Regions from separate parts of the Planococcus liqunii genome, predicted to be linked through region 2. Evidence: a T-box and tRNA genes for the amino acid it is inferred to sense, from the RefSeq annotation. Region 2 holds a T-box; the other holds one or more tRNA genes.
What was found. The T-box of region 2 lies ahead of serS (serine--tRNA ligase). A T-box ahead of a tRNA ligase gene usually reads a tRNA of that ligase, here a tRNA-Ser.
Positions count from the first base shown of each region.

Region 1: it encodes a tRNA-Ser, which carries the amino acid that the T-box ahead of serS (serine--tRNA ligase) is inferred to sense. The anticodon was not compared.

Region 1 covers NZ_CP129238.1:2,012,246-2,027,635, reverse strand. Annotated here, with positions in the region: gene QWY22_RS10285 (pyruvate oxidase) at 1-510, shown strand, start outside; gene QWY22_RS10280 (DUF4275 family protein) at 542-952, opposite strand; gene QWY22_RS10275 (DUF1648 domain-containing protein) at 1,120-1,611, shown strand; gene QWY22_RS10270 (TetR/AcrR family transcriptional regulator) at 2,009-2,617, shown strand; gene QWY22_RS10265 (MurR/RpiR family transcriptional regulator) at 3,075-3,935, shown strand; gene QWY22_RS10260 (M20 peptidase aminoacylase family protein) at 3,932-5,068, shown strand; gene QWY22_RS10255 (GNAT family N-acetyltransferase) at 5,074-5,916, shown strand; gene menC (o-succinylbenzoate synthase) at 5,913-7,049, shown strand; gene QWY22_RS10245 (YkvI family membrane protein) at 7,081-8,163, shown strand; gene QWY22_RS10240 (PTS mannitol transporter subunit IIBC) at 8,641-10,119, shown strand; gene QWY22_RS10235 (PTS mannitol transporter subunit IIA) at 10,155-10,592, shown strand; gene QWY22_RS10230 (mannitol-1-phosphate 5-dehydrogenase) at 10,593-11,744, shown strand; tRNA gene QWY22_RS10225 (tRNA-Ser) at 11,866-11,953, shown strand; gene QWY22_RS10220 (mechanosensitive ion channel) at 12,134-13,396, shown strand; gene QWY22_RS10215 (YgaP-like transmembrane domain) at 13,802-14,215, opposite strand; gene QWY22_RS10210 (peroxiredoxin family protein) at 14,427-14,936, shown strand; gene QWY22_RS10205 (hypothetical protein) at 15,072-15,390, shown strand, end outside.
Region 2 covers NZ_CP129238.1:8,663-24,052, reverse strand. Annotated here, with positions in the region: gene QWY22_RS00095 (YitT family protein) at 1-200, opposite strand, end outside; gene tadA (tRNA adenosine(34) deaminase TadA) at 344-835, shown strand; gene QWY22_RS00085 (alpha/beta fold hydrolase) at 830-1,708, opposite strand; gene serS (serine--tRNA ligase) at 1,802-3,076, opposite strand; T-box leader at 3,147-3,355, opposite strand; gene pdxT (pyridoxal 5'-phosphate synthase glutaminase subunit PdxT) at 3,367-3,981, opposite strand; gene pdxS (pyridoxal 5'-phosphate synthase lyase subunit PdxS) at 3,983-4,867, opposite strand; gene pdxR (MocR-like pyridoxine biosynthesis transcription factor PdxR) at 4,972-6,390, shown strand; gene QWY22_RS00060 (D-alanyl-D-alanine carboxypeptidase family protein) at 6,406-7,752, opposite strand; gene guaB (IMP dehydrogenase) at 7,864-9,330, opposite strand; rRNA gene rrf (5S ribosomal RNA) at 9,669-9,784, opposite strand; rRNA gene QWY22_RS00045 (23S ribosomal RNA) at 9,845-12,778, opposite strand; rRNA gene QWY22_RS00040 (16S ribosomal RNA) at 12,972-14,521, opposite strand; gene gyrA (DNA gyrase subunit A) at 15,049-15,390, opposite strand, start outside.

The DNA.
Region 1 (15,390 bases), 2.0 Mb from region 2:
GCTGAAGTCCAGCAAATAATGGACGGCAATGCTGTTATTTCGCTCGATGTGGGAAGTGTCACCATCTGGACGGCCAAGTACTTGCAGCTTTCCGGCCAATCGCTCGTCGTATCAGCATGGCTTGCAACAATGGGCTGTGCACTGCCTGGTGCCATTGCGGCGAAACTGGCATACCCCGACCGCCAAGTGATCGGACTGATCGGCGACGGCGGTTTTTCGATCGGCATGCAGGATTTTGTTACAGCCGTTAAATACAATCTGCCGATGACGCTGGTCGTATTCAATAACCAAAAAATCCAGCTCATTGAAGATGAACAAGAACAAAAAGGCAACCCGGCCGATAATGTAGACCTTGCCAACATCGATTTTGCGGCTTTTGCCAAAGCCTGCGGCGGAATCGGCTATACAGCGAAGAACCGTGCAGAACTAAAAGAAGCATTGGCTAACGCTAAAGCGAGCGGCAAACCGGCTGTCATTGATGCCTATGTAGAAGATATCTCGGCGATATAAGAAATGTCGGAACCCCTAAGGCTGCCTCGCCTTAGGGGTTCTTTTTGCGTTCAATGAAGTAAGGGCCGAGATTCTTCTCGTGAGTATTCATAAACGTCCACTGGCCACTCCAGTCCATGACGTATACATCTTCGCCTGAAGCCAGAAGCAAATCTGCCGCTTGCAGGTTAACCGCGTTTTCGATCAGATACGCATCATCGTGAAGTTCGAAGAAAATGGTGCATTTTTCTTTCGGCTGCTTTTCAAAAGCAGCCACTGCAGCCTCTCCAGAAAGAAATGCCGTTTCTTCATAGCTGCAAAGATGCCAAAGGTAACTTTGCAAATAGATTTCTTTTTTCTTCTTGGGCGATAAATGGGCCGCAAATTGCTCTTCCCATTGACCGCGTAAATACTTGCCCCATTTCGGGAGCTCTATGTACTTCAGTTCCGCTTGAAAGCGCAAAATTTGTTCCTCTTTTCTTCGTAAATTTTAAACTGCAGCTTCTTTTATTATACGGCTTCCTTTGCATAGAAGTCTTTAGCGATCATTCGTGCTTCCGGTCCAGTAGGCTAATTTTGAAACCAAAGCAGCTTTTTTTCGTAAAATAGGTGAAGAGGGGAGGGGACTTTATGGAAAAGCAGCCTAAACTTGATTTGCCGAAACCGCGCCTGGCCGTTTTTCTCGATGCTGTTGCGCTGCTGGTTTTTGCAGCAATGCTCATTTACTTGTTTAGCCAGTTTGCATCTTTGCCGGATAAAGTGCCTGGACATTATAATGGCGCCGGAGAAGTGGACCGCTCGGGCAGCAAAATGGAATTGTTCATCTTGCCGATCATCGGAGCAGCCATGTGGGTTTTCATGTCGATCACAGAAAAGTACCCGCATACATTCAATTACTTAAATTTTTCCTACGAGAAAGCTGAAGGCCATTATAAAAATGGAGTATTGATGATGAATGTCTTAAAAAATGAAATCGTCCTGTTGTTCAGTTTCCTGACGTACCAAAACATTCAGGTAGCCATCGGAAAAGCAGAAGGATTAGGGGCAGGGTTCATGCCAATCTTCTTGGCGGTCATCTTTGGTACCATTCTATTTTTTATGGTCCGGATGGTCCGGATATAAGAGGCAAGCACATTACCGTGCTTGCCCTTTTTTTTTTGAAAATCCAACGGTAGGGGAGGGGAGCCAGCAAGCATTATTTCGCTATTTCTTCAAGATGCCCATATCCAATTGGTATTTCAAAGGCATGCTAAGACCCGTGCTGAAAAAAGAGAAAACTATCACTGGATTAAAAAAGAGGCTCAGCAAAAAGCAAAAAAACAGAGTTATCAACGCAGTTTTCCACTGAAAAACCGGGGAACGGGGAGTAATTCACAGCTTCCAACAGTTATCCCCAGCCCTGAAAAGTTATTAACTATTTGATGATACAACTGTATTAGAAAGATGGATTCAAGCTATTTTATTTGATACAACTGTATTATTTTATTGAATATTAATAGTATTCTGATAAAATAGGAGTATGCCAAAACTTACAAACCATGAAGAAGTTAAACAGTCGATCGCTGAAGCCGCGTGGAAAGTCATATTAGAACTAGGGATGGAAGGAGCTTCTGTACGGACAATTGCGAAAGAAGCGGACTTGTCGCTTGGTGCGCTTCGCTATTATTTTAAGACCCAGGATGAATTGGTGGCGTATTCCCGAGAACTCGTGTACAAAAGAACGGCAGAAAGGATGGGGAGGGTATTTAAGCTGGACATGCCGCCAAAAGACAAAATTGTCCAAGTGCTGCTGAACTTACTGCCGTCTTCTGAAGAAAAAAGGCTGGAAGTGGAAGCACGCCTTGTGTTCAAAGTGTACACGCGCCATAAGGGAGAGAAGTTCGATGCCCAGCAGGACAGCGTATATTTGGCCATTAAAGAGGTGATGTCTTATCTTGTCCTGCTGAATCTATTGAAGAAAGATGCTGATTTGCATTTGGAGACAGAGAGGCTGTACTGCTTGATGGACGGGCTGGCTCTTGATGCCATGATCCGTCCGGAATTATTAGAAGCGAACCGCATGAAAAGGATCATCATTTATCACCTGAATTCAAGCTGCAATGAAGAGTTCGGAAATGTCGGGTGGTAGGAAGTTATAGCAAAAACAAACATTTTGCATAAAGATACAGTATTTAATAATTCATGTATTATTATTATGTAAACTATATTGACGGTTATTACATTTAATTTTATGAACTAAAAGCAACTTCTTTTAAGCTAGCCTTTAATAAGGCTGGCTTTTTATCACGCTTTGGTGTCGGGGAACAAAAGATCTGTAGTTTTCGTACGTTAATTATTTAACGGTGACGAAGAAGAAGTGAAATATGGTTTTTCCTTTCCACCAACTGAGAAACGATGACCTGCTTCTATATAAGCTTGATTCATTCAGGTTTGTAATTCCGTCCGCGACGACAGAATAATTAAAATTATTTGCATGCGATATATTGTATTTTTAAGAATTGTGTGATAAATTAATCAAAACATAAATGAAGCTTAAACTTCATAATTTTAAAAAAAGACGCCTTAACTTCAAAAGGAAGATGCCTATGAATTTAATGGAATTGATTCGCGAACAATACAACGATTTGTCCAAGAGCCAAAAGAAAGTAGCAGCATATGTCTTGGACCATCCAAGAAAAATAGCCTTAGAACCTGCGCAGGATGTAGGCGAATCCATTGGTGTCAGTGAAACGACAGTGATCCGGTTTTGCTACAGCCTCGAATTATCGGGATACGCTGAACTGCAAAAAGCGATTCGTGAACAACTGTTTTCCCGGGAAAGCAGTTTGAATGCCTACCAGCAATCCAAAATGGAACTCGAAGAGCAGCCGCATTTTTTAGAAGAAGTGATGGAGCGCGATAGAATGGCCATCGCAGAGACGATGGAACAGATTGACGAAACGCATTATGAAACGGCTGTAAAAAAACTGTCGGAAGCAGACACTGTATACGTTTTGGGTCTCCGTTCTTCATTTGCTTCAGCAAATTGGCTGTCTTTTACGCTTAATCTTGTCCGCGGAAACGTGCACCAAATACGGCCGGAATCGCAGGACGTGCTGCAGATATTGAATGATATGAATGCTAATTCCGTGTTGATCGTCGTATCGTTTCACCGCTATTTAAAAGAACCGATTCGGCTGGCTGAGCTCGCGAAGCGGCAAGGGACTTTTGTTATCGGCATTTCTGATGCACCGCTCGCTCCGATTCATGCGCACAGTGATGTGCTTTTTCCAATCTGCTCGCCGAACAAATCGACGCTGGATGCGACAGCACCGCTATTCTCATTCTTGAATGCGCTCGTAGCCGGCGTAGTGGTAAAGAACAAAGAAAAGTTCCATAAAAGGCAGGAACGCTATCAAGCTTTGGACAGTGATTTCTTATTTACAGAAGGAGACGATTTCCATTGAAAACTATTTTGGATGAAATAAAACCGATAGCTGAAGAAGTGTTTCAGCACCTGCATGCTAATCCGGAAATCAGCTGGCAGGAAGTGGAGACGACCCGCTATTTAAAAAACCTGCTGGAGGGCGAAGGCTTCAGCGTAGAAACCTTTGATGATTCGACCGGGCTTGTCGTAACAGTCGGAAGCGGCGAACCGTGCGTCGGACTTCGCTCAGACATCGATGCCTTGTGGCAGGAAGTGGACGGCACTTATCAGGCCAATCATTCCTGTGGACATGATGCGCATATGACGCTTGCAGTGGGAGCGCTGTTGACACTAAAAAAACTTGGCATACCCGAGAAGGGCCGCTTAAAAGTGATTTTCCAGCCGGCGGAAGAAAAAGGGACGGGTGCCTTGTCATTCGTTGAAAAAGGAATTGTCGACGACATCGATTTTTTGTACGGCGTCCATCTTCGGCCGGTACAGGAAATTGGCCATGGCTATGCTTCTGCTGCCATCATGCACGGCTCAGCCAAAATGCTGAAAGGAGCCATCCGTGGCACTGATGCCCATGGCGCCCGGCCGCATGAAGGACAAAATGCCATTGAAGTGATGGCGCTCCTGGTACAAGCGATCTGTTCGATCCATATCAACCCGATGGTGCCGCATTCAGCGAAAGTGACGATGTTCCAGGCTGGCGGCGAATCTGCAAACATCATTCCGGGAAATGCGGTATTCAGCATTGATATGCGTGCGCAGACGAACAGCGCGATGGAAGAATTATACGCGCAAGTCGATAAAGCGATCCTTTCTGTTGCAGAACTGGCGGGTGTGAAGATTTCTTATGAGACCATCGCAGAAATTGCGGCTGCGGAAGTGGATGAAACGGCAGTCCGCTTAATGGGCGAAGCCATCGCTCAAACGCTTGGCCAAGAATTCCTGGTGCCGCCCATTGTGACGCCGGGAGGGGAAGATTTTCATTTCTATACGTTAAAACGGCCCTCCGTAAAAGCTTCTATGCTCGGTCTTGGCTGCGATTTATCCCCAGGGCTGCATCATCCGGCCATGACGTTTAACCAGGACAGTTTAATCGTCGGCATCGAAATTCTTGCCCGGACCGTCCAGCAGACTTTTGAACATCTGGAACAAGGGAAGTGACGGGAATGGCAAAAGACATCACCCTCCGCAAACTGGAAAGCAATGCGGACATGCGCTTGATCCAGCAACTGGAACGGGATGTGTGGGACATGTCGCCGGTGCCGACACACCAGACGTTCACCGCCTCCAAAAACGGTGGAATCCTGGTCGGTGCATTTGACGGCGAAGCGCTGGTCGGTTATTGCTACGGCTTTGCCGGATTTAAAGACGGCAAGACGTATCTTTGCTCCCATATGATGGGCATTTTGCCCGCTTATCAATCGATGGGCATCGGCAAAAGGCTGAAACTGGAACAGCGCAGCATTGCCAAGCAAATGGGCTACGATTTGATCACGTGGACATTCGATCCGCTTGAAAGCCGCAATGCGCATTTGAATACGAGCAAATTATTCGGCATCAGCCGGACGTACATCGAAGATTGCTACGGGGAAATGGATGACGGCTTGAACCGGGGGTTGCCGACCGACCGCCTGCAAATCGAATGGTGGATCTCAAGCGGCCGGGTTGAAGGCAGTTGGACGCCGGAAGTCGATGAATACCGAAATCCATTTGACATTAGCCGTTCTTCATTAGGCTTTCCGGTACTCCAACTTCCGGAAAATGACTTGCCCCAAGGCGCAGAAGGCTATGAAGTGCCGGTGCCGCAGGATTTTCAAACCATCAAGAAACAGGAACCCGGATTGGCGCTGGATTGGCGCATGAAAATCCGTTCGGTGTTCCAATATTTGTTTGAAGCCGGCTTTGCCGTGACGGGTGTCCGAAAAGCCGAAGCAGGCGTGCATTATTATCAATTCGTTCCAACCGATACGATTCCGCTACAACCAATAGAAAGAGGCGATCAGCATTGAAAATTACAGAAATCCGCATCCGAAAAATGAAAATGATGATGAAAAAACCGTTTACCACAAGTTTTGGCACCTTCCAGGAAAAAGATTTTCTTTTGCTGGAAGCGAAAGATGAACTCGGAAACTCGGGCTGGGGGGAATCGGTTGCTTTCCATTCGCCTTGGTACAGTGAAGAAACGCTCGAAACCAATTTGCACATCATTAAAGATTTTCTGGTGCCGATTGTCCTTGGAAACGAAATCAGCCATCCCGATCGGGTCAGCGAATTGTTTGGCCATCTCCGCAAGAACAATATGGCGAAGTCGACGCTTGAAGGAGCCATCTGGGACCTTTACGCAAAGCGCAACAAAATGACGCTTGCCGAAGCATTAGGAGGCACCCGCAAAAAGATCGAAGTCGGAATCAGCATCGGCATCCATGAAAATGTCGAGGAACTGATTCAAACCGTAGCCGGATTTGTGGAAGAAGGCTATAAGCGCATCAAAGTAAAAATCAAACCGGGCTATGATGTAGACGTCATGCGGAAATTGCGTGCGGCATTTCCTGATGTGCCGATGATGGCGGATGCGAATTCCGCTTATCGGCTAGAAGATACCGATTTGCTCAAGCAGCTGGACGGCCTGAATTTAACGATGATCGAACAGCCGCTGGCATCGGATGACATCATTGACCATGCCGCTTTGCAGGTGAACCTTCAGACACCGATTTGCCTCGATGAAAGCATTCATTCACTCGAAGATACACGAAAAGCAGTAGAGCTTGGCAGCACTAAAATCATCAACATCAAAATCGGGCGCGTCGGCGGTCTGACGGAAGCGAAAAAGATCCATGATTATTGCGCTGAAAAAGGCATTCCGGTCTGGTGCGGGGGAATGCTTGAATCCGGCATCGGCCGCGCGCACAATATTGCGTTGACGACTTTGCCGAATTTCACGTTGCCGGGTGATACAGCGGGTTCGTCGCGTTACTGGGAAGAAGACGTCATTTCGCCGGAAGTCACAGTAGAGGAAGGCTATATCACCGTTCCCGATGCCTACGGAATTGGCTATGCCATAAACGAACAAGCCATGGATCGCTTCACCGTCGAAGAACTGGTTTTTCAAGCACAGCCATTCACAGCTGCCACTGGCCAATAAAAACTTAAAAAGCAACGGGGGGGGGAATCGTATGAGACAAAGCTTTCAAATTGGCGGTGCATTTATCGGTGTTATTGTAGGTGCAGGATTTGCATCGGGACAGGAAGTTCTGCAATTCTTTACGAGTTTCGGGGTGTACGGCATTATTGGTTCATTTCTGGCAATGGCGCTGTTCGCTTTTCTCGGCATGAACTTGACGCAGCTCGGCAGCGAGCTCCAGACCAAATCCCATCAACACGCCATCCGCCATATATGCGGCAAGTATTTAGGGCCGGTGGTTGATGTGGCCATCACCTTCTTCTTGTTCGGCGTCACGGTTGTCATGTTTTCCGGTTCCGGTGCCATTTTTGAGCAGCAATTCGGCATTCTCGGATCGGTGGGGAATGTACTGATGGCTGTCTTGACGATTGCGACCGTCATGTTGAGTGTGAACAAAGTGATTTCGCTGATCAGTGCCTTTACACCGGTCCTGCTTTTGGTCGTCATCATTATCACGGTGTATTCATTGTTTAATTTTGATATGACTTCAGCAGAACTGGCTGCTGCCACCGCTTCTGCTGCAAACAGCCAAGCAGCGCCTCACTGGCTATTGGGCGCGGCGCTTTATGTATCTTATAACCTGGCTGCAGGGGCGGCCATGATGACGGTGATGGGCGGCACGGTGAAAGATGCAAAAATCGCAGCCCGCGGCGGCATCATCGGCGGCGTCGGGCTGGGAATTTTGATCTTGCTGATCAATGTTTCCATGTTGACGCAACTAAAAGAAATTGCGGCTGTTCCAATGCCGATGCTGGTACTGGCGAATAACATCAGTCCGTTAATCGGCGGCTTAATGTCCATTATTCTCCTAGGTATGATTTACAATACCGCTGTCGGCATGCTATATGCGTTCACGGCACGTATTGTTAAGCCGGACAGCAAAAAATTCAAAGTATCGGTCGGAGCTTTCGGCGCCGTCGCATTTGCTTCCAGCTTTGTCGGCTTTGTGACGTTGGTCGGAACCGTGTATCCGGTGATGGGCTATTTAGGGTTTACGTTAATTGCAGCAATTGTCATTGCCTGGGTGCGCAAAAGGAAAGTCCAGACCACCCGCAATGCAATCAGTACCCCTTAAAAGATAAATTGTATGCTTTAAAAACTTCCTGTTAGTTTCTGCAGGAAGTTTTTTGATTTCTTTTAAAGCGCTGGATGGTCCTTCCCAAAAGCTCGCCTTTACTGAATCAGAATGGTTATGGAAAGTTCCGGAAAAGTTTGAAAATCAGATTTACTAGCTCTTTTGGCAGATAAATCGTTCCGTGCTAGAAGTTTTTTGTTTTTAATTTGAAAATTCAGAAATAATATTTCCTGCTTTGGTAGGAATATGCTACCATCTAAATAAATCGATGCTAATGAATGTTAAGTTGTCTTCCTTAAAGAAAGAAGGTGATGCACTTGCAGTCAGTTTAATCTGCTTTTTCGATGTCTTGTCCCTATCTATTCCGGTTTAAGGGCTGAAAACAATAGGGAAGGGTTTTGACGGTTTGAGTTTTGCGATGCCAGTTTGCTTTGGACTTATTATCGCTGCATTAACTTAAAGAAGAGAGGGATTAGGATGGCTGATGCAAGTGTCCGTGCGCGAATCCAGCGCTTCGGGAGTTATTTGAGCGGCATGATCATGCCGAACATCGGTGCCTTTATTGCCTGGGGTCTTATAACCGCATTGTTCATACCCGATGGCTGGTTTCCGAACGAAACTTTAGGTTCGCTCGTCGGTCCAATGATTACGTATCTCTTGCCATTATTGATCGGTTTCACGGGCGGACGGCTTGTCTATGATTTCCGGGGCGGTGTCCTCGGGGCAATCGCCACAATGGGGGTTATTGTCGGCGCTGAAATTCCGATGTTTCTCGGTGCCATGATCATGGGGCCGTTGGCCGGATTTGCCATGAAAGTGATCGACGGGTGGTTCCAGCACCGCATCCGCGTCGGTTTTGAAATGCTGTACAACAACTTTTCTGCCGGGATATTGGGTGCATTTCTGGCAGGGATCGCCGTATTCTTCGTTGGTCCAATTGTTAATGCACTGACCAATACATTGGCAGACGGAGTAGAAGTGATTGTCAATCTGGGGTTGTTGCCGCTCGCGAGCATCATCATTGAACCGGCAAAAATCCTATTTTTAAACAATGCCATCAACCACGGAATTTTAAGCCCATTAGGAGTGGAACAGGCGGCGGATGCCGGGAAATCGATCTTGTTCCTGCTTGAGACCAATCCAGGCCCTGGCCTTGGCGTGCTGCTTGCGTTTTCGGTATTTGGCAAAGGCGTCTCCAAAGCGTCTGCCCCGGGAGCGGCTATCATCCAGTTTCTCGGCGGGATCCACGAAATTTATTTTCCATATGTGCTGATGAAACCGGTTCTGCTGTTAGCGGTTATCGCCGGCGGGATGAGCGGCGTCTTCACGTTTACTTTGTTTAATGCAGGACTTCCTGCAACGCCGTCTCCCGGCAGTATATTCGCCTTGCTGGCATTGACGCCGCAGGGAAATTATCTCGGCGTAATTTCGGGTGTGGTAGTGGCTGCCGCCGTGTCGTTTTTGGTGGCTTCTGTTGTTTTGAAGACCAGCAAAGTTGAAGAAGAAGATTTAGCCGCAGCTGCCGGCAAAATGGAACAAATGAAAGGCAAGAAAAGCGACGCGACCGGCTATTTGACACCGAAGCCAGCAAAAGAAGTGGTCGGTGCAACTTCCGGTGACCGGATTGAAAGAGACAATACCCAGCCGGTCCATGCTGCGCCTGTAAAAAATGCTACTGACATCCATAAAGTGGTGTTTGCCTGCGATGCAGGAATGGGGTCCAGTGCAATGGGCGCTTCACTGCTTCGCAATAAATTCAAGAAAGAAAACATCGATATACCGGTTTCCAATACCGCAATCAACCAGCTTCCGGAAGATGCAGACATTGTGGTCACTCACAAAGACTTAACGGACCGGGCAAAGGCGAAATTGCCGAATGCCGAACATATTTCTGTTGAAAATTTCATGAACAGCCCGGAATACGACAAGCTGGCGAGAAGGTTGAAAAACGAATGATACTCAACTAAAAAATTACAATGGGAGTGATATGAATGGCAAAAGACGTATTAAGCAAAGACAATATCAAGTTGAATGTTCCCTTAACCGGCAAAGAAGAAGCGATACGCTTTACCGGTGAAATTTTGGTGAACGGCGGCTATGTGGATGCCGGGTATATCGATAAAATGTTTGAACGGGAAGAAATGGCCTCTACCTATATGGGGAATTTCCTGGCAATTCCGCACGGCACGGAAGATGCGAAGAAAAACGTCTTTGAAACAGGGATATCGGTTGTGACAGTACCGGAAGGCATTGATTTTGGAGGCGGAAACCTGGCAAAGATTTTTATTGGCATTGCCGGCAAAGGAAATGAGCATTTGGAGATTTTGTCCAATATCGCAATTGTCTGTTCCGAAGAAGAAAATATCGAAAAAATCCTGAATGCCCGGTCGGAAGAGGAGATTTTAGACCTTTTTAGCGAGGTGGGGTAAATGCAAGCCGTCCATTTTGGGGCAGGAAATATCGGCCGCGGGTTTATCGGATTGCTGCTTAGCCAGTCCGGATACCATACACTTTTTCTGGATGTCAACGAGTCTGTCATTAATGCCTTGAATGCACAAAAAGAATACGAAGTGACTTTGACAGGTGAAAAAAGGGAAGTGCTGCAGGTCGGCAATGTCAGCGGCATCAACAGCATGACAAATGCGGAAGAAGCAGCAGAGTTCTTGAGCCGGGCCGATTTGGTGACGGCCGCTGTTGGGCCGAAGGTGTTGCCGGCCATATCGGCTTTGCTGGCGGAAGGACTAAGGAGGCGGTTCCAAAACCGGCCCGAGCCGTTGAACGTCATTGCCTGCGAGAACATGATCGGCGCCAGCTCGCTTTTGAAAGAACAAGTCTACCAGCATTTATCAGCAGAAGAAAAGCGGCAGGCTGATGAACTGATCGGCTTTCCGAACGCGGCGGTAGACCGCATCGTTCCGGACCAGCGCAGCGGCGATCTTTTAGGCGTAGCCGTCGAACCATATTTTGAATGGGTAGTGGAGCGTCCGGCAATCAAGGGAGATCTACCGCCTGTTAACGGCATTACGTATGTGGACGAGTTGGAACCTTATATTGAACGGAAGCTGTTCACGGTCAATACGGGACATACGGTCCCTGCTTATTTAGGCCGGTACAAAGGGTATCAGACGATCAATGAAGCGATGGACGATGAAGAAATTGAACGCATTCTCCAGGGAACACTTGAAGAAACCGGCGAAGTCCTGGTGCAGATGCATAGATTTGACCCTTCCCGGCATAAGGAATACACGCAAAAAATCATTGAACGTTTCCGGAACCCTTACGTTTCTGATTTTGTCACCCGGGTGGGCAGAGGGCCGATCCGCAAATTGGGCAGCAATGACCGTCTGGTCCGCCCAGCCAGCCTTTATATGCAATTGACTGGAAAAGAACCGCTCAATTTAGCGACGGTCATCGCTGCGGTTTTGCTTTATGAAAACGATGAAGACGATGAGGCGCGGGAACTGCAAAAACAGATCAATGAGCAGGGATACGAAAGTGCTTTCCGCCAAATTTCCGGATTGCCAGACGGCGATCCGCTTATTGGAGCGGTCATGAAGCAATTGGATGCAATGAAAAAGTAAGGAGTTAGTTAAGGGGCAGCTTAGGTTGCCTTTTTTTCTGCCTGGCATTCCGCTTCTTTAAAAAGCGGGAGTGAACGAATTGACAAGACCATGTGCGATGCTAAAATAAAAATATCATACTGGAGATGTACCCAAGAGGCTGAAGGGGGCTGACTCGAAATCAGTTAGGGCGTGCATGCGCCGCGGGGGTTCGAATCCTCTCATCTCCGTCATCGTCTGTAGAAAAAACGACTGATTTTAATCAGCCGTTTTTTTGTGGTCTAAAGACCCAGCGAAATATCTTTTTTGATTGAAGATTCATAAAATATTGACATATTTGTTTAGGAAGAATGACAGAGGGAATAGGAAAGATGCAATTATAAATACCTAACTGAATGGAGGAGAAGCACATGAACCAATTTACCGGAGCATTCCGGGACATGGGAACGACAATCGTCAATTTTATTCCCAATGTCATCGGCGCCATCCTGTTGCTGCTTGTTGCCTGGCTGGTCGCAACGATTGTCCGCGCCATCTTTACGAAAGGGCTTAAAAAAGCCGGGGCCCCAAGAGCCATGGTCAAAGGCCATATGGCAAAAACCCAGGAAGACGCTGACAGCAAACTGGACTCAATCGGAAAAATTTTCTATTACCTTGTCTTTATCCTGTTTCTTCCGAGTGTCTTTGACCAACTGAATATGAGAGCTGTAGCTGCTCCGATTTCGAATATGATGGATAAACTGCTGGCATTTTTGCCGAACTTATTAATGGCAGCCATTATCCTCATTCTTGGCTATTTTGTTGCCAAGTTCGTCAAGAATCTGGTTGCAACGATCTTAACAACGATCAACATCGACAAATGGTTCAACAAACTGACGAATAAAACCGGCACGCCTGAAAAGATGTCGCCGAGCAACAAAAACACTTTGGCTAATGTTCTCGCTAATGTTGTATTCGTCCTTGTATTGATTCCCATAGTCACAGTGGCACTGGAAACCTTGAATATCGATTCGATTTCGCGTCCAATTACAGCGATGCTCAATCAAGTCCTGAACATGATTCCAAATATCTTTGTGGCAATCATTCTGATTTTAGTCGGTGTTGCCATCGGGAAATTTGTCGGTGATTTGCTGAGCAGCCTGCTGAAAGGCACGGGGCTTGACAACATTTCCCGTTCATTGAATTCAGGTTCACGGCCGAATATGCCGACTTTTGATATCGCTGCAATCATCGGCAAGGTCGTGCAAATCTTGATCATCGTGTTCTTTACGGTTGAAGCATTGAATGTGCTTCAACTGGATGTATTGAACAATATCGGTACTTCCATTATCAGCTACTTGCCGCTGGTCTTGAGTGCCTTGATCATTCTAGGGCTTGGCATTGTCGGCGCCAACTTGCTTGGAAATTACGTCCAGCGTGCTTCCGGAAACCGTATGTATGGTGCGATTGTCAAATATGCCATCATCATCATGGCGGTTTTCATGACGCTTGACCAATTGAACTTTGCTACTAACATCGTCAACTTGGCGTTCCTGTTCATCATCGCAGGACTAGCCGTAGCCTTCGCCATCGCTTTTGGCATCGGCGGCCGCGACTTCGCGAAGCGCCAATTGGATAAATTTGAAGCAAAAGCCCAAGAGGAAGACAAAAAACCGACAGACGGCAATCTATAAGAACAGCAAAAAGATATAGAAAAAATTTTGCTTAGAATATCTCCGGAATTCCGCAACCCAGCTGCGCTTGCCGCGGGCGCCAAGCCCTATCATTTCTTGCGTTGCGGGGTCTCGGCTGTCTCGTCGCTTACGCTGCCCCGCAGGCAAGACATTAGCCGAAGCCTGCGAGGTTAAGTCTTTGCGACGAGCTTGCGCAGGAGCAGTACGTTTTTCTCCGCTGGTTTGCTCCATATCGACAGTGAACTGTGAATAAATAGCATGCCTACTCATCCACTCTTTCTGATAAAAAGAGAACTTTAGCGTCCACTTGGAGCGAAATGGCTTAGAGAATGGAATGTTTCTCGACACCCTGAAAAAGAGAATGCCCTTGGTGGGCATTCTCTTTTTTGATTTCATTCGCTTGCTTTAGAATTCGTCATCCAGCAAATTTTGAAGCGCCTGCTTTTCCAAATTGATTTCATCCACTGTCCGAATGCCAAGCTTTCTGATCAATGGCAGCGGCGGGCACCAGCCCTGTATGGCATGCTGCAGCATAAAGACACTGACAGCTCCACTCACATACATCCACTTTTTGTTTACAGCCAGCCCAAGCATTGAAGAGACCAAGGCGATTGAGGCCATATTCAATTCCAGCACCCGCTCTGTGTCCCATTCCTCTTCCAAATGAAGGATGCGCCGCTCAATCGTTTCTTTGTCCTGGCGCTTAAAGTAGTTGACGTTTGCTTCTATTTGCCGTTCAATTTCTCCGTTAATCGACTCTGGCGTGTTCATCGTAATCCTCGATTTTGTTGAAGGCAATTGTTCGATATCCATGGCCATTCATATCCCTGCTTTCATTTAGTTTCTTCTGTTGTAGTATTCCGCTAATCGCGGAACTTAAACATTGTTTATGAAATGGAATGCTGGGATGATGGCTATTAATAGTAGTTGGTTAAATCAATCGAAAAGGGAACGTGATATTGTTTAGTTTTTCTTTTCCTGGTCATTCCCGGATCCAATGTTCGGAAAATATAAGCTAGGAGGAAGAATAATGCCAAACTTCAGTTTGGGAGAATCCATGCCTGGATTTACGCTGCCAGCCGTATCTGGAGAACCGTTTTCTTTTGATCCACAGAAAAAAATAGAAAGACAATGGCATCTCCTTGTATTTTTTAGGGGTTCCTGGTGTTCTGCCTGCATCAAAGCACTGGAAGATTTAGAGTTGAACAAAAAGGCGTTTGAAGATGGCGATATCCGTTTGGTTACCGTTTCCACGGACAAGTTAGCAGACTTAAAAAATATGTCACAAGAGTTGAAGTTAACTTTTCCGGTGTTGGCGGATGAAAACTTCAAAGTACTAAATCAATTCGATGTTTATATACACGTAGAAAATGCACCCTATGAAGATACAGGCATCCACGGTGAACCGGCGTATTTTTTAATGGATGAAGAAGGTAAATTGCTTTATCAACAGAGACAGACCAGCCCTTACGGCCGGCCAACAGCCGACGGTCTTCAGCAAGTCATTAAATTTATCAAGAAAAAAATGTCTACCGTATAATCGATTGCCCCAAGGGTCCGGAACATCGGATCCTTTTTTATTCGTCTATTTTAGCAAAAGAAGATGTGAATTATTTGAATATTAACTTATAATGGACTCACTGATTATGAAACGAAATCGAAATGAGGGATGGTTTTGCAAAAGTTCATTTGTGAAACGTGCGGCGTACAATACGAAAATTCTGTAGTGCCCCCAAATAGTTGCCGGATTTGCAGTGAAGAACGGCAATATGTCTACCATACCGGACAAAAATGGACGACGCTTGAACACATGGTCAATACAGAGCCGTACAAAAATTTTTTCAAAAAAGAAGAAGAAAGCTTGTTTAGCGTGAAAACCAAACCGGATTTTGCGATTGGCCAGTCCGCTTATATTGTTCAGGAAAGCGGCTTTCATCTTATGTGGGATTGTATTACCTATGTCGATGCGAATTCTATTGAGGCCATTAAGAAAA
Region 2 (15,390 bases):
ACCACGACCATCAAAATACCAAATGGAATCGGAGTCAGATAATCTAAAATCAGCGAAATGCCGATAATGCCGCCGTCAATAATCGAATTGGGCACTAAAAAAAGTTCAATGGAAACGGCAGCCATCGTGGCGCCCAGTAAAATCAGCAAAAAACGCATAACTAAATGCTTAAATGTCTCTTTTTTATGTTCTTTGACCATCAAATCTCTCCCAAAAATCAAACACTGGATTTTTTTCTCCTTTTTATTTTACGCTTTTCTCCTCCATTTGTCTTGATAGACTCCTAATTCCTTTAGCATACTTATAAAAAAATGATAAACTGGGGTGTAGGGAGCGATGAACAATGAACGGAATTGAATTAGACCATTATTATATGGGCCTCGCAATCGAAGAAGCCGAAAAAGCCGCCGCCAAGGGAGAAGTGCCGATTGGCGCCGTCATCGTGCAGGACGGGCACGTGATTGCACGGGCCCACAACCTGCGGGAAACCACCCAAAATGCGGTGACCCATGCGGAACTGCTGGCCATCCAGGAAGCCTGCCAGACCATCAGCAATTGGCGGCTGGAAAACACAAGCCTTTACGTTACGTTAGAGCCTTGTCCAATGTGCGCCGGCGCAATTCTGCAATCGCGCATTCCACGTGTCGTTTACGGGGCACGTGATATCAAGGCCGGCAGTGTGGATTCCTTATACCGGCTGCTGAACGATGAACGCTTTAACCATCAATGCGAAGTCACCGAAAATGTCATGGCCGAAGAATGCGGCGGTTTGCTGACCCAGTTTTTCCGGACGCTACGGGAAAACAAAAAAAAGAAAAAGCGGGAGCTCCTATAGGGCTGCCGCTTTTTCTTCGTTTAAAAACTGCTTGATGAGCATATTGAGAATATGCACCTGCTCGTGATGGACCCAGTGTGTCGCTTCCCCGACAAACACCAATTCCCCGTCCTCGCAAAAGTCCAGGCTTTCCTTCGCCAGTTCCGTTGACAGGAACTGATCACCCACGCCCCAAATAATCCGCACCGGCAATCCGATTTTCTGTGCCGGCACTTGCAGGACATTGCCGCGGCGGATCGCCCGGTACCAGTTCAGCATCGCCGTCAGTGCACCGGGCTGGTCCCATGCTTCCCGGTAAGCGGCGAGTTCCTCGTCAGAAAATGTATCCGGATTGCTTGTCGATACCAAACTCCCGACCATCGTCTTGAAATAATCCGCCGCCAGCATTTTTTCCGGCAGATCCGGCAATTGGAAAAAGGCGATATACGAACTCCTCGCCCATTGTAGCGGATTGCGCTTCATGACCCTTGGCATCGCTTTTGGATGCGGGATATTGACCGCAATCAGTTTTTCCACGTATTCAGGCTTTGTCGCTGCCAAATGCCAAGCCACCGCTCCTCCCCAGTCGTGTCCAATAATGGTGGCGTTCGTTTTGCCGAAATGGCCGATCAACCCGACAATATCATCCCGCAGCAAATCCAAGGTATAACTGCTGATGTCCTGCGGCTTATCGCTCAGATTGTAACCCCGCTGGTCCGGCACGGCAACGCGGTAGCCGAGTTCAGTGAGCGGTGCAATCTGTTTTTTCCAGCCGAACCAGAATTCCGGGAAGCCGTGCAGCAAAACAACCAGCGGCCCGTCTTCCGGTCCCGCAACTGCCGTATGCAACGTGATGCCGTTCGTTTGAATGTACTGAAACGATAGATTTTCCATTCCACCAACACCTCTCCTTGCTATTTACCTGTCTTTACCCGTTTCCATGGAAAAATAAAAACCCAAGAGCCATAAGCTCTTGGGTCTATCCGTTTATTTAATCAAGTCTTTGCCGCCCATATACGGACGCAATACTTCAGGGATGACGATGGTGCCGTCTTCCTGCTGGCAGTTTTCCAGTAAAGCGGCCACTGTCCGGCCGATCGCCAGTCCGCTGCCGTTTAAGGTATGGACAAATTCCGGTTTGCCGTTCGCTTCGCGGCGGAATTTGATGTTGGCGCGACGTGCCTGGAAATCTTCAAAATTACTGCAAGAAGAAATTTCACGGTACATGTCCTGGCTCGGAATCCACACTTCGATATCGTATTTCTTCGCAGCGGTAAAGCCAAGGTCTGCTGTGCACATTTTCAGGACGCGGTAAGGAAGCCCCAGTAGCTGCAGCACTTTCTCGGCATGGCCGGTCAATTTCTCCAGTTCATCATATGAATCTTCCGGCTTTACAAAGCGCACCAGCTCGACTTTATTGAATTGGTGCTGTCGGATTAGCCCGCGTGTGTCCCGGCCCGCAGAACCCGCTTCAGAGCGGAAATTCGCGCTGTAAGAAGCGAATGCCTGCGGAAGCATATCCGCTGACAGGATTTCATCCCGGTAGAAATTTGTCACCGGCACTTCAGAAGTCGGGATCAGGAAATAATCTTCTTTCTCGATCAGGAATGCATCTTCTTCAAATTTCGGCAATTGGCCTGTGCCCGTCAAGCTTTCGCGGTTGACCATGTAAGGCGGCAGGATTTCCTGGTAGCCATGCTCTTCCTGGTGCAAGTCCATCATGAAGTTGATAAGCGCCCGTTCCAGACGAGCTCCAAGGCCACGGTAGAAAACGAAACGGCTGCCCGTTACTTTTGCTGCCCGTTCAAAATCGATGATGTTTAAGTCTGTGCCAAGATCCCAATGCGGTTTGGCTTCAAACGTGAATTCCGGCTTTTCTCCCCATGTCCGGATTTCAACGTTGTCGTCTTCAGACTCGCCGACCGGCACGCTGTCATGCGGAATGTTCGGTACACGCATCATGATGTAATTCAAGCGCTCTTCCACTTCGCGCAATTCATCGTCAATCGCTTTGATCTGTTCGCCGACTTCGCGCATTTTGGCAATGGCTTCATCTGCATTTTCTTTATTGCGCTTCATCATCGCGATATTTTGAGACGCTTCGTTGCGTTCAGCCTTCAATTTCTCGGTTTGTGCAATCAATTCACGGCGTTTGGCATCCACCGCTTCAAAATCGTCCAGCACGGAAATATCTTCGCCGCGTTTCGCAAGCTTCGTTTTTACTTCTTCAAAATTGGCACGTACGTGTTTAATGTCTAACATACCGGTTCCTCCTCAAAATAAAATAGTGATCAATAGAAAAAAGGCAACAAAAATAGCCCTCATCCCCTGGTAAAGGGACGAGAGCTACCCGCGTTGCCACCCTGATTGATCGGCTAAAAAGCCCGATCCTCTTCATTACATAACGGCCTTTAAACCGGCAATGGCTTATGTCGCCATGCAACTCAGGAGTGGATTCACACGTGCTTTTCACCGGTTCGCACCAACCACCGGCTCTCTTTGGAAAAACAACGCATTACTATTCCCCATCAATGTTTCTACTTTTAAATTAATCATACTTTACTATAAACGGAGCCTTTTGGCAAGGAAATGCCAGTTTCAGAGGGAATCATGCTCAAAAAATAAGCCGTAATGCGGTGGTCATCGGTCAATTCGGGATGAAACGAACAGCCGAGAAACTGGCTGCTTCTTGCCATGACGATTTTTCCGCCGTGCTCGCCCAATACCTCAACCCCCGGACCAACACTGACAATATGCGGCGCTCGGATAAAGACCGCTTCAAACGGCTCTTCCATCCCTTTAACGGATAGCGGAATTTCAAAGCTGTCGGCTTGGCGGCCGAATGAATTGCGTTCCACTGCAATGTCCATTACGCCAAGATGCGGTTCGGGATAACCGGCGATTTCCTTTGCCAAAAGAATTAGCCCCGCACAGGTGCCAAACATCGGCTTGCCGCTCTCTGCAAAGGCGCGTAACGGCCCAAGCAGGCCATAGCGGTCAATCAATCGGCGCATCGTGGTGCTTTCCCCGCCCGGCAAAATTATGGCATCCAAATCTTCCAAGTCGCTTGACCATTTGACCAGCACTGCTTTTGCGCCGCACGCTTCAATCGACTGCACATGTTCTCTTACCGCTCCCTGCAACGCCAGAACACCGACTCGTTTCATCTTACCAGCCCCGTTCCTGCATGCGTTCACCCGCCGCAATTGTGGAAATTTCAATGCCTTTCATGGCGATGCCGAGGTCTTTTGACAGTTCAGCAATCAATTTATAATCCTGGTAATGCGTCGTCGCTTCCACAATGGCACGCGCGAACCGTTCCGGATGTTCCGATTTGAAGATGCCGGACCCGACGAATACGCCATCTGCTCCCAGTTCCATCATCAAGGCCGCATCTGCAGGCGTTGCCACACCGCCCGCTGCAAAGTTGACGACCGGCAAGCGGCCAAGGCGCTTCACTTCTTTCAGGAATTCATACGAAGCGCCTAAGTTGCGTGCTTCGGTCATCAATTCATCATCGCTGAGCGTAACGACTTTTCGCACTTCCGCATTCACTTGGCGCAAGTGCCGGACCGCTTCGACGATATTGCCGGTGCCCGGTTCCCCTTTTGTCCGGAGCATCGAAGCCCCTTCACCGATACGGCGCGCCGCTTCGCCTAAATTGCGGCAGCCGCAGACAAATGGCACCGTATAGGCATCTTTTAATAAGTGGAATTCCTCGTCCGCCGGTGTCAGCACTTCACTTTCATCTATGTAATCCACACCCATCGCTTCCAACACACGCGCTTCCACAATATGGCCAATCCGCGCTTTGGCCATTACCGGAATGGATACAGCTTTCATCACTTCTTCTGTAATGCGCGGGTCTGCCATACGCGCTACGTCGCCGTCTCTTCGAATATCCGAAGGCACGCGTTCAAGCGCCATAACCGCTGTTGCGCCCGCCGCTTCTGCAATGCGCGCCTGTTCTGCATTCACCACATCCATGATGACTCCGCCTTTTTGCATTTCCGCCATTCCGCGTTTGACTCGATCCGTTCCGTGTTTACTCATTAAAATTCCCCCTTTTCTTAATATTGTCAGTATAATAGAGATTGACCATATAGAAATACTCAGATTCCCATTAATTCATAAGGTCAGTTGGGGGGGGAGACATCATGGATATGCTAATGTTCCAGCTGCAGCGAAGCATTTCAACGCCTTTATACAAACAGCTTTACCGGGAAATTAAACAAGCCATTATTGACGGCAAAATCTCCGTCGATACCAAACTGCCCAGTAAACGAAAATTGGCGGAGTTTCTGGATATCAGCCAGACCACGGTTGAATTGGCTTATGGCCAGCTGGTTGCAGAAGGGTTTATTGAATCGAGGGCCCGCAAAGGGTTTTACGCGCAGCCGGTGGAAGAAGTGGCTTATTTGGATGTGCCGCAAGAGAAACCCTTGGCGCCGGAACGTCTAGAATACCGCTATGATTTTAATCCGGCAGCCATCGATTCCCGTTCTTTTCCTTTTTCAACGTGGCGCAAGCTGTCCAAAGACCTTCTCGATGAATCCAACCACGGGTTGCTGTTGAGTGGGCATCCGCAAGGCGATGAAACCCTGCGCCAGGAAATTTCCCGCTACTTGTTCCAGTCACGGGGCGTGGTATGCGAAGCTGATCAAATCATTATCGGCTCCGGAACGGAACAGTTGATGCCTTTGTTGATTCGCTTGCTTGATAAAACCATTGTCTTCGGCTTTGAAAATCCGGGATATGCACTGACGCACACTATTTTTGCCCACCATGACCGAAAGGCTGTGCCCATCAGCATCGAAACGGATGGCATCAATGTCGGGGAACTTGAAGCGTCGGAAGTGGATATTGCTTATGTCACACCTTCCCATCAATTTCCGACAGGTGCTGTGCTCAGTGCCACCAAACGGGCTCAACTCCTAAACTGGGCAGCAGCCAAGCCGGAACGCTACATCATTGAAGACGATTACGACAGCGAATTCCGCTACACAAGCCGGCCAATCCCGGCACTCCAGAGCATGGATGTCAGCGGACGGGTTATTTACATCAGTACGTTCTCCAAGTCGCTTATGCCTTCTTTGCGAATTGCCTATATGGTTTTGCCGAAAAGGCTGATGCGTGCTTACCGCCAGACTTTCCTTCATTATTCATCATCTGTGCCAAGAATTGACCAGCAGCTTGTCAGCGCGTTTATGAAAGAAGGGCATTTTTCACGCCATTTAAACCGGATGCGCAAACTGTACAAGAAAAAACTTGAACACTTAACAGCCGTTCTACATGTATTTGCACCTCAGGTCTCGGTTTCCGGCCAGCAAGCCGGCATGCACATTGTGCTGACCATCCAGACTGCTTTAACGGAAAATGAGCTTATTGAACGCGCTAAAGGCGCCGGAATCCGGGTATTTGGCCTGGGATCTTACGACGTCGAAGGAAAAACGGTCTCGCCTCCGAAAATCGTTTTGGGGTTTGGCGGGTTAACCGAACAAGAAATTGAATCAGGAATTGTGCATTTAATGGCGTGCTGGGAAATTGCCGCACAAAAAAGCAGCTCATCTGAATAGATGAACTGCTTTTCTTTAAAATAATCCTTTTACAAAATCAAGGGCGCCTGACCACATATTGGAGACGAAATTGCCTACAGCTTGGATAGACAGCGAGAACCAATTGGCCCGTGCCACTTTTTCTGTTGTCACAACTTCAGCATCGCTTTTCGTGCCATCTAAATAGCCGTAGTCTTCTCCTTCTATTTTAACAACGTTAACGGTACCGACTACTTCTCCTTTGCCGATTCCTGCTTCAATCTTGCCTTCGTCCACGACAGACTCATCCAGGACCAATTCCGGTTGATACTTTTCTTTGTCGCTTGTCTGAATCATCATCGTAATCGGTTCTTTCACGGCGATCGATACAGCTTTTTCTTCCCCTTTAGTTACCGGCAAAGTTTCTTGCCCTTTGATCTGATAACCCCCGGGAATGATTTCTTCTTTCGTGAACTGGCCAAAGCCGAAGTCGAATAGAACCCGTGTCTGGTCAAAGCGGGCTTTGTAAGAACCTACACCCTTTTCATCAACCGCTTTCATGACCACGGCAATCAACCGAGTGCCATCACGCTTGGCCGTACCGGCAAAGCTGTGTCCGGCAAAATCCGTGCTGCCGGTTTTCAAGCCGTCCACGCCTTCGTATTCAAAAGCCAGTCCTGGAAGCATTGAATTCCAGTTCAACATATTAATCGCATCTGCTGTACCCGGACGGAACATTTTATTCGGAATTTTTGTGGTTTCCAACACTTCCGGATATTTGTCCAGCAGCGCCTTTGTCAATTTGGCAACGGCTTTTGCGGACATGACGTTTTCATCATTTGCACCTGTGCTTTTCGGATGCATCCCCATCAATAAGGAGTTGCTCAATCCCGTTGAATTGACCAATTTTGCCCCGGCCAATCCCAGCTCTTCTGCTTTTTCATTCATCAGGCGGACGAATTCCTCTTCCGTCCCAGCGATTGTCTCAGCAATGCCGATTGTCGCTGCATTCGCGGAATAAATCGCCATCGCTTCATACAACTCCTGAATCGTATAAGCTTCTCCTTTTCTCAAAGGCACATTGCTCAAGCGCATATCCTGTGAAATCTCATAAGCATAATCCGTAACCGTGTATTCTTGGTCCCACGATACACGGCCGTCTTCAATCGCTTCAAACAATAAATACTCGGTCATCATTTTTGTCATACTTGCAATGCCTAACGTAGCGTCTGCGTTTTGTGCATATAATATTTTTCCAGAATCAGCATCTACCAAAATGGCAGCATCCGCCAGTATATTTAAAGAATCCGCCGCTTTTGCCTGCTGAGGCATACCAACAGTCAGCAGCACAGCCAAAATAATCGTTAATTTCAACACAATTCTCACGTATTTCAATACCTCCATCTGTAAGTTTCCCCATATAATTCTATCATATTCTGTACCTCCCTAAACCAAAACATGAAAAAAGCACTCTTTGCATCTACGGATAGAGGCAAAGAGTGCTTTAGGCAAATCTTATGAAATAGAATAGTTAGGAGACTCTTTTGTAATTTGGACATCGTGTGGATGGCTTTCGCGAAGGCCAGCACCAGTCATGCGGATAAATTGCGCTTCATCACGCAAAGTCTGCAAATCCGGAGTGCCACAATAACCCATTCCTGCACGAATGCCGCCAAGCAATTGGTGAATCGTATCAGCAAGCGGCCCTTTGTATGGCAAGCGCCCTTCAATGCCTTCCGGTACCAGTTTTTTCGCATCGTCCTGGAAATAACGGTCTTTTGATCCTTTTTCCATGGCTGCGATTGAACCCATACCGCGGTAATTTTTAAATTGGCGCCCCTGGAAGATTTCGGTTTCTCCTGGGCTTTCCGTCGTACCAGCAAGAAGGCTTCCGAGCATGACCACATGCCCGCCGGCTGCCAATGCTTTAATGATATCGCCGGAATACTTGATGCCGCCGTCTGCAATAATTGTTTTGCCGTGTTTGCGTGCTTCTGTGGCACAATCGTAAACAGCCGTGATTTGTGGAACCCCAACACCGGCAACAACTCGAGTCGTACAAATCGAACCAGGTCCGATTCCTACTTTGACAACGTCTGCTCCAGCATCGATCAATGCTTTTGTACCTTCTGCAGTGGCTACATTTCCTGCAATGATCGCCAATTCAGGGTATGTCGCACGAATTTGGTTAACGGAATCCAAAACTCCTTTAGAATGGCCATGTGCCGTATCAAGAACGATTACATCCACACCCGCTTTAACCAATTGCTCCACTCGCTTCATTGTATCTGAAGTCACCCCGACTGCCGCGCCTGCAAGCAATCGTCCGTGGCTGTCTTTTGCAGCATTCGGGAATTCGATGACTTTTTCGATGTCTTTAATGGTAATTAACCCTTTTAATATCCCTTGATCATCAACAATTGGGAGTTTCTCAATTTTATATTGCTGAAGAATTTTTTCGGCCTCTTCCAGTGTAGTTCCTACTGAAGCTGTAACCAATTCTTCTTTCGTCATGACTTCATCGATTTTCAATGAATAGTCCTGGATAAAGCGCAAATCGCGGTTCGTAATGATGCCGACCAATTTTTGCTCTTCTTCATTGTTGACGATTGGAACACCTGAGATGCGGTATTTCCCCATAAGATGTTCAGCATCGAATACTTGATGCGTAGGTGTTAAGAAAAAAGGATCCGTTATAACGCCATTTTCTGAACGTTTTACAGTCGTTACTTGCTCTGCCTGTTCTTCAATGCTCATGTTTTTATGGATGATTCCCAATCCGCCTTGGCGAGCCATTGAAATTGCCATTTTCGCTTCGGTAACAGTATCCATACCGGCACTAATAATAGGAATGTTCAATTTGATAGCCGGAGTTAACTCCACTGACAAATTGATATCCTTTGGCAGCACTTCCGACCGTGCTGGTACAAGCAATACATCATCAAACGTCAAACCTTCTTTAACAAATTTCGACTCCCACATTATGGATACGCCTCCTGCTTCCTTTTGAATATTATTGTAAGGTTATCAGCGCCGCTAAACAGTGTCAAGAAAACCGGAATAAGAAAAAGTATTCAGAATTATCGTTCAGGTGATTTTTGATGAAGAGTCCCGTAGAATTCCATATAGCGCTGCCGTTTGATCGTCTTAACGGTTCTACTGCCCGTTCTTTTCATTTCTTTTAGCATATCTTCAAGAAATATACAATTGGTCCAACTGTGCAGTAAACGGTACCACTGTTTTCTTTTTGCTGCGAATATATTCGGAAAAAAACACAAAAAAGCCGCCGCCGGAAATACCGGCAACGGCTTTTTTTCTTGGCCCAGCAATGTCCTACTCTCACAGGGGGAAACCCCCAACTACCATCGGCGCAAAAGAGCTTAACTTCCGTGTTCGGGATGGGAACGGGTGTGGCCTCTTTGCCATCATCACTGGACTCTTTTTGTTGAGTGCTTGCGCCCTCAAAACTGGATATGCGACATTGAAAACAACTATGTTGGTTAAGTCCTCGATCGATTAGTATTCGTCAGCTGCACGCGTCGCCGCGCTTCCACCCCGAACCTATCTACCTCATCGTCTTTGAGGGATCTTACTTGCTTGCGCAATGGGAAATCTCATCTTGAGGGGGGCTTCGTGCTTAGATGCTTTCAGCACTTATCCCGGCCACACATAGCTACCCAGCGATGCCCCTGGCGGAACAACTGGTACACCAGCGGTGTGTCCATCCCGGTCCTCTCGTACTAAGGACAGCTCCTCTCAAATTTCCTGCGCCCGCGACGGATAGGGACCGAACTGTCTCACGACGTTCTGAACCCAGCTCGCGTACCGCTTTAATGGGCGAACAGCCCAACCCTTGGGACCGACTACAGCCCCAGGATGCGATGAGCCGACATCGAGGTGCCAAACCTCCCCGTCGATGTGGACTCTTGGGGGAGATAAGCCTGTTATCCCCGGGGTAGCTTTTATCCGTTGAGCGATGGCCCTTCCATGCGGAACCACCGGATCACTAAGCCCGTCTTTCGACCCTGCTCGACCTGTACGTCTCGCAGTCAAGCTCCCTTGTGCCTTTACACTCTGCGAATGATTTCCAACCATTCTGAGGGAACCTTTGGGCGCCTCCGTTACTCTTTAGGAGGCGACCGCCCCAGTCAAACTGCCCGCCTGACACTGTCTCCCGCCCCGATCAGGGGCGTGGGTTAGAATTTCAATACAACCAGGGTAGTATCCCACCGACGCCTCCCCCGAAGCTGGCGCTCCGGGTTCTCTGGCTCCTACCTATCCTGTACAAGTTGCACCAAAATTCAATATCAGGCTGCAGTAAAGCTCCACGGGGTCTTTCCGTCCTGTCGCGGGTAACCTGCATCTTCACAGGTACTATAATTTCACCGAGTCTCTCGTTGAGACAGTGCCCAGATCGTTACGCCTTTCGTGCGGGTCGGAACTTACCCGACAAGGAATTTCGCTACCTTAGGACCGTTATAGTTACGGCCGCCGTTTACTGGGGCTTCAGTTCGCACCTTCGCTTGCGCTAAGCACTCCCCTTAACCTTCCAGCACCGGGCAGGCGTCAGCCCCTATACGTCACCTTACGGTTTTGCAGAGACCTGTGTTTTTGCTAAACAGTCGCCTGGGCCTATTCACTGCGGCTCTCTCGGGCTATACACCCTACCAGAGCACCCCTTCTCCCGAAGTTACGGGGTCATTTTGCCGAGTTCCTTAACGAGAGTTCACTCGCTCACCTTAGAATTCTCTTCTCGCCTACCTGTGTCGGTTTGCGGTACGGGCACCTCCCGCCTCGCTAGAGGCTTTTCTTGGCAGTGTGAAATCAGGGACTCCAGGGCATACGCCCCTTGCCGTCACAGTTCAATGTTTGCGGAAACGGGATTTGCCTCGTTTCCCACCTTGCTGCTTGGACGCGCTCAACCAACGGCGCGCTCGCCTTATCCTTCTGCGTCCCCCCATTGCTCAAACGGCGGGGAGGTGGTACAGGAATATCAACCTGTTGTCCATCGTCTACGCCTATCGGCCTCGACTTAGGTCCCGACTGACCCTGAGCGGACGAGCCTTCCTCAGGAAACCTTAGGCATTCGGTGGACGGGATTCTCACCCGTCTTTCGTTACTCATACCGGCATTCTCACTTCTAAGCGCTCCACGGATCCTTCCGGTCCCGCTTCGACGCCCTTAGAACGCTCTCCTACCACGGACATCTGAGATGTCCATCCACAGCTTCGGTAATCCGTTTAGCCCCGGTACATTTTCGGCGCAGTGTCACTCGACCAGTGAGCTATTACGCACTCTTTAAATGATGGCTGCTTCTAAGCCAACATCCTGGTTGTCTAAGCAACGCCACATCCTTTTCCACTTAACGGATATTTGGGGACCTTAGCTGGTGGTCTGGGCTGTTTCCCTCTTGACTACGGATCTTATCACTCGCAGTCTGACTCCCAAGCATAAATCACTGGCATTCGGAGTTTGTCTGAATTCGGTAACCCGGGATGGGCCCCTAGTCCAAACAGTGCTCTACCTCCAGGATTCTCAATCTTGAGGCTAGCCCTAAAGCTATTTCGGAGAGAACCAGCTATCTCCAGGTTCGATTGGAATTTCTCCGCTACCCACACCTCATCCCCGCACTTTTCAACGTGCGTGGGTTCGGGCCTCCAGTAAGTGTTACCTTACCTTCACCCTGGACATGGGTAGATCACCTGGTTTCGGGTCTACAACTGCATACTCATTCGCCCTATTCAGACTCGCTTTCGCTGCGGCTCCGGCTTCTCACCTTAACCTTGCATGCAATCGTAACTCGCCGGTTCATTCTACAAAAGGCACGCCATCACCCATAAACGGGCTTTGACTAGTTGTAGGCACACGGTTTCAGGATCTGTTTCACTCCCCTTCCGGGGTGCTTTTCACCTTTCCCTCACGGTACTGGTTCACTATCGGTCACTAGGTAGTATTTAGCCTTGGGAGATGGTCCTCCCGGATTCCGACGGAATTTCACGTGTTCCGCCGTACTCAGGATCCACTCAGGAGGGAAGCGATTTTCGGCTACGGGGCTGTTACCCACTGTGGCGGACCGTTCCAGGTCGCTTCGCCTAACCGCTTCTTTTGTAACTCCGTATTGAGTGTCCTACAACCCCAAGAGGCAAGCCTCTTGGTTTGGGCTGATCCCGTTTCGCTCGCCGCTACTCAGGGAATCGCATTTGCTTTCTGTTCCTCCAGGTACTTAGATGTTTCAGTTCCCTGGGTCTGCCTTCTCATGTGCTATGAATTCACACATGGATACCGCCCCATTAAAGGCGGTGGGTTCCCCCATTCGGAAATCTCCGGATCAATGCTCACTTACAGCTCCCCGGAGCATATCGGTGTTAGTGCCGTCCTTCTTCGGCTCCTAGTGCCAAGGCATCCACCGTGCGCCCTTTCTAACTTAACCATTAGAAAGTCGACCGAACCAAATCGGTCTCATCACTCGTGTTGCTTGTTTTCGTTGTTTCAATGTCGTCATATCCAGTTTTCAAAGAACAAGTTGTTGAAGTTCCAACTCGGCATCGCCGAAGGTGAACCTTCAAAACTGAACGCAAAACGTCAACCGAAACCCGCAGGTTTCGTTCCGAATATATCCTTAGAAAGGAGGTGATCCAGCCGCACCTTCCGATACGGCTACCTTGTTACGACTTCACCCCAATCATCTGTCCCACCTTCGGCGGCTGGCTCCACAAGGGTTACCTCACCGACTTCGGGTGTTACAAACTCTCGTGGTGTGACGGGCGGTGTGTACAAGGCCCGGGAACGTATTCACCGTGGCATGCTGATCCACGATTACTAGCGATTCCGGCTTCATGCAGGCGAGTTGCAGCCTGCAATCCGAACTGAGAACGGTTTTCTGGGATTGGCTCCCCCTCGCGGGTTGGCAGCCCTTTGTACCGTCCATTGTAGCACGTGTGTAGCCCAGGTCATAAGGGGCATGATGATTTGACGTCATCCCCACCTTCCTCCGGTTTGTCACCGGCAGTCACCTTAGAGTGCCCAACTGAATGCTGGCAACTAAGATCAAGGGTTGCGCTCGTTGCGGGACTTAACCCAACATCTCACGACACGAGCTGACGACAACCATGCACCACCTGTCACCGCTGTCCCCGAAGGGAAAGCCTTGTCTCCAAGGCGGTCAGCGGGATGTCAAGACCTGGTAAGGTTCTTCGCGTTGCTTCGAATTAAACCACATGCTCCACCGCTTGTGCGGGCCCCCGTCAATTCCTTTGAGTTTCAGCCTTGCGGCCGTACTCCCCAGGCGGAGTGCTTAATGCGTTAGCTGCAGCACTAAGGGGCGGAAACCCCCTAACACTTAGCACTCATCGTTTACGGCGTGGACTACCAGGGTATCTAATCCTGTTTGCTCCCCACGCTTTCGCGCCTCAGCGTCAGTTACAGACCAGAAAGTCGCCTTCGCCACTGGTGTTCCTCCACATCTCTACGCATTTCACCGCTACACATGGAATTCCACTTTCCTCTTCTGCACTCAAGTCCCCCAGTTTCCAATGACCCTCCACGGTTGAGCCGTGGGCTTTCACATCAGACTTAAAGGACCGCCTGCGCGCGCTTTACGCCCAATAATTCCGGACAACGCTTGCCACCTACGTATTACCGCGGCTGCTGGCACGTAGTTAGCCGTGGCTTTCTGGCGAGGTACCGTCAAGGTGCCAGTAGTTAGCTGGCACGGTTTCTTCCCTCGCAACAGAGTTTTACGATCCGAAAACCTTCATCACTCACGCGGCGTTGCTCCGTCAGACTTGCGTCCATTGCGGAAGATTCCCTACTGCTGCCTCCCGTAGGAGTCTGGGCCGTGTCTCAGTCCCAGTGTGGCCGATCACCCTCTCAGGTCGGCTACGCATCGTCGCCTTGGTGGGCCGTTACCCCACCAACTAGCTAATGCGCCGCGGGCCCATCCTGCAGTGACAGCCGAAACCGTCTTTCCGTAACCTCCCAGGAGGGAGGTCAAACTATTCGGTATTAGCACCGGTTTCCCGGAGTTATCCCGATCTGCAGGGCAGGTTGCCCACGTGTTACTCACCCGTCCGCCGCTAAACGCTTGGAGCAAGCTCCAAGTGTTCCGCTCGACTTGCATGTATTAGGCACGCCGCCAGCGTTCGTCCTGAGCCAGGATCAAACTCTCCATTATAGAGAACCGATTGCTCAAATTCTGCTGGCGTCTCGCCGTTCCGAAGAACGCACGAGTCGCTTGATCTGGCCGAAGCCTGATCAGTACATTTGCGCGGGCCGTTTTGCGCGGCCGTTGCTATTGTTGACGTTTTGCTGTTCAGTTTTCAAGGTTCATGTTTTGTGCGTCACTCATTGGCGACTTGATTAATATACCATGCCACAATATTCGCGTCAACAGTTTTGCGAAAAAAACTTCTGCTTTCGATAAATTCTTTTTCTTTCAGGAAACTTTTGAATTCTTGCAGTCTGTTTAGATCTCCGATTTCCAACTTTGCACGCCGCTATAGACCAAGTTGATCCGCCAGCTCAGAAAAGATTTCTGCTATCCGATTCTTTTTCCTCTATATAGAAAGAACTGCATTCCGCTTCGTTCTCTTCGTCCTCTTTTGGCAGGCCAACGCTTGATCGATTCGCTTTCAATCCACGGAACGTTCGTTTAGCTCCAAATAAAAAAACCCGCTGAATAAATCAGCGGGTTCAAAAATATTACTCTTCGTCTTCTATTTCTTCTTCTACATTATCTAACTCTTCGTCAGCGACAACTTCGTCCTCCGTATAGACATCGGCTTCCGCACTTTCTTCGATCAATGTGGAATCAACATCTTCTTCGGCTTCTTCTGCGCCTTCTGGAATTTCAATATCTTTTTTCACTCGAGCAACTGTGGCTACGGTTTCTTCTTCAGAGAGCTTGATCAAACGGACGCCTTGTGTGCTTCGGCCAGTCTGTGAAATATCGTTGACGTCCATGCGGATTAAAATGCCATTGATGGTGATCAGCATGATGTCTTCTGTTCCGTTGACTGTCCGGACAGCCACAAGCGGTCCGTT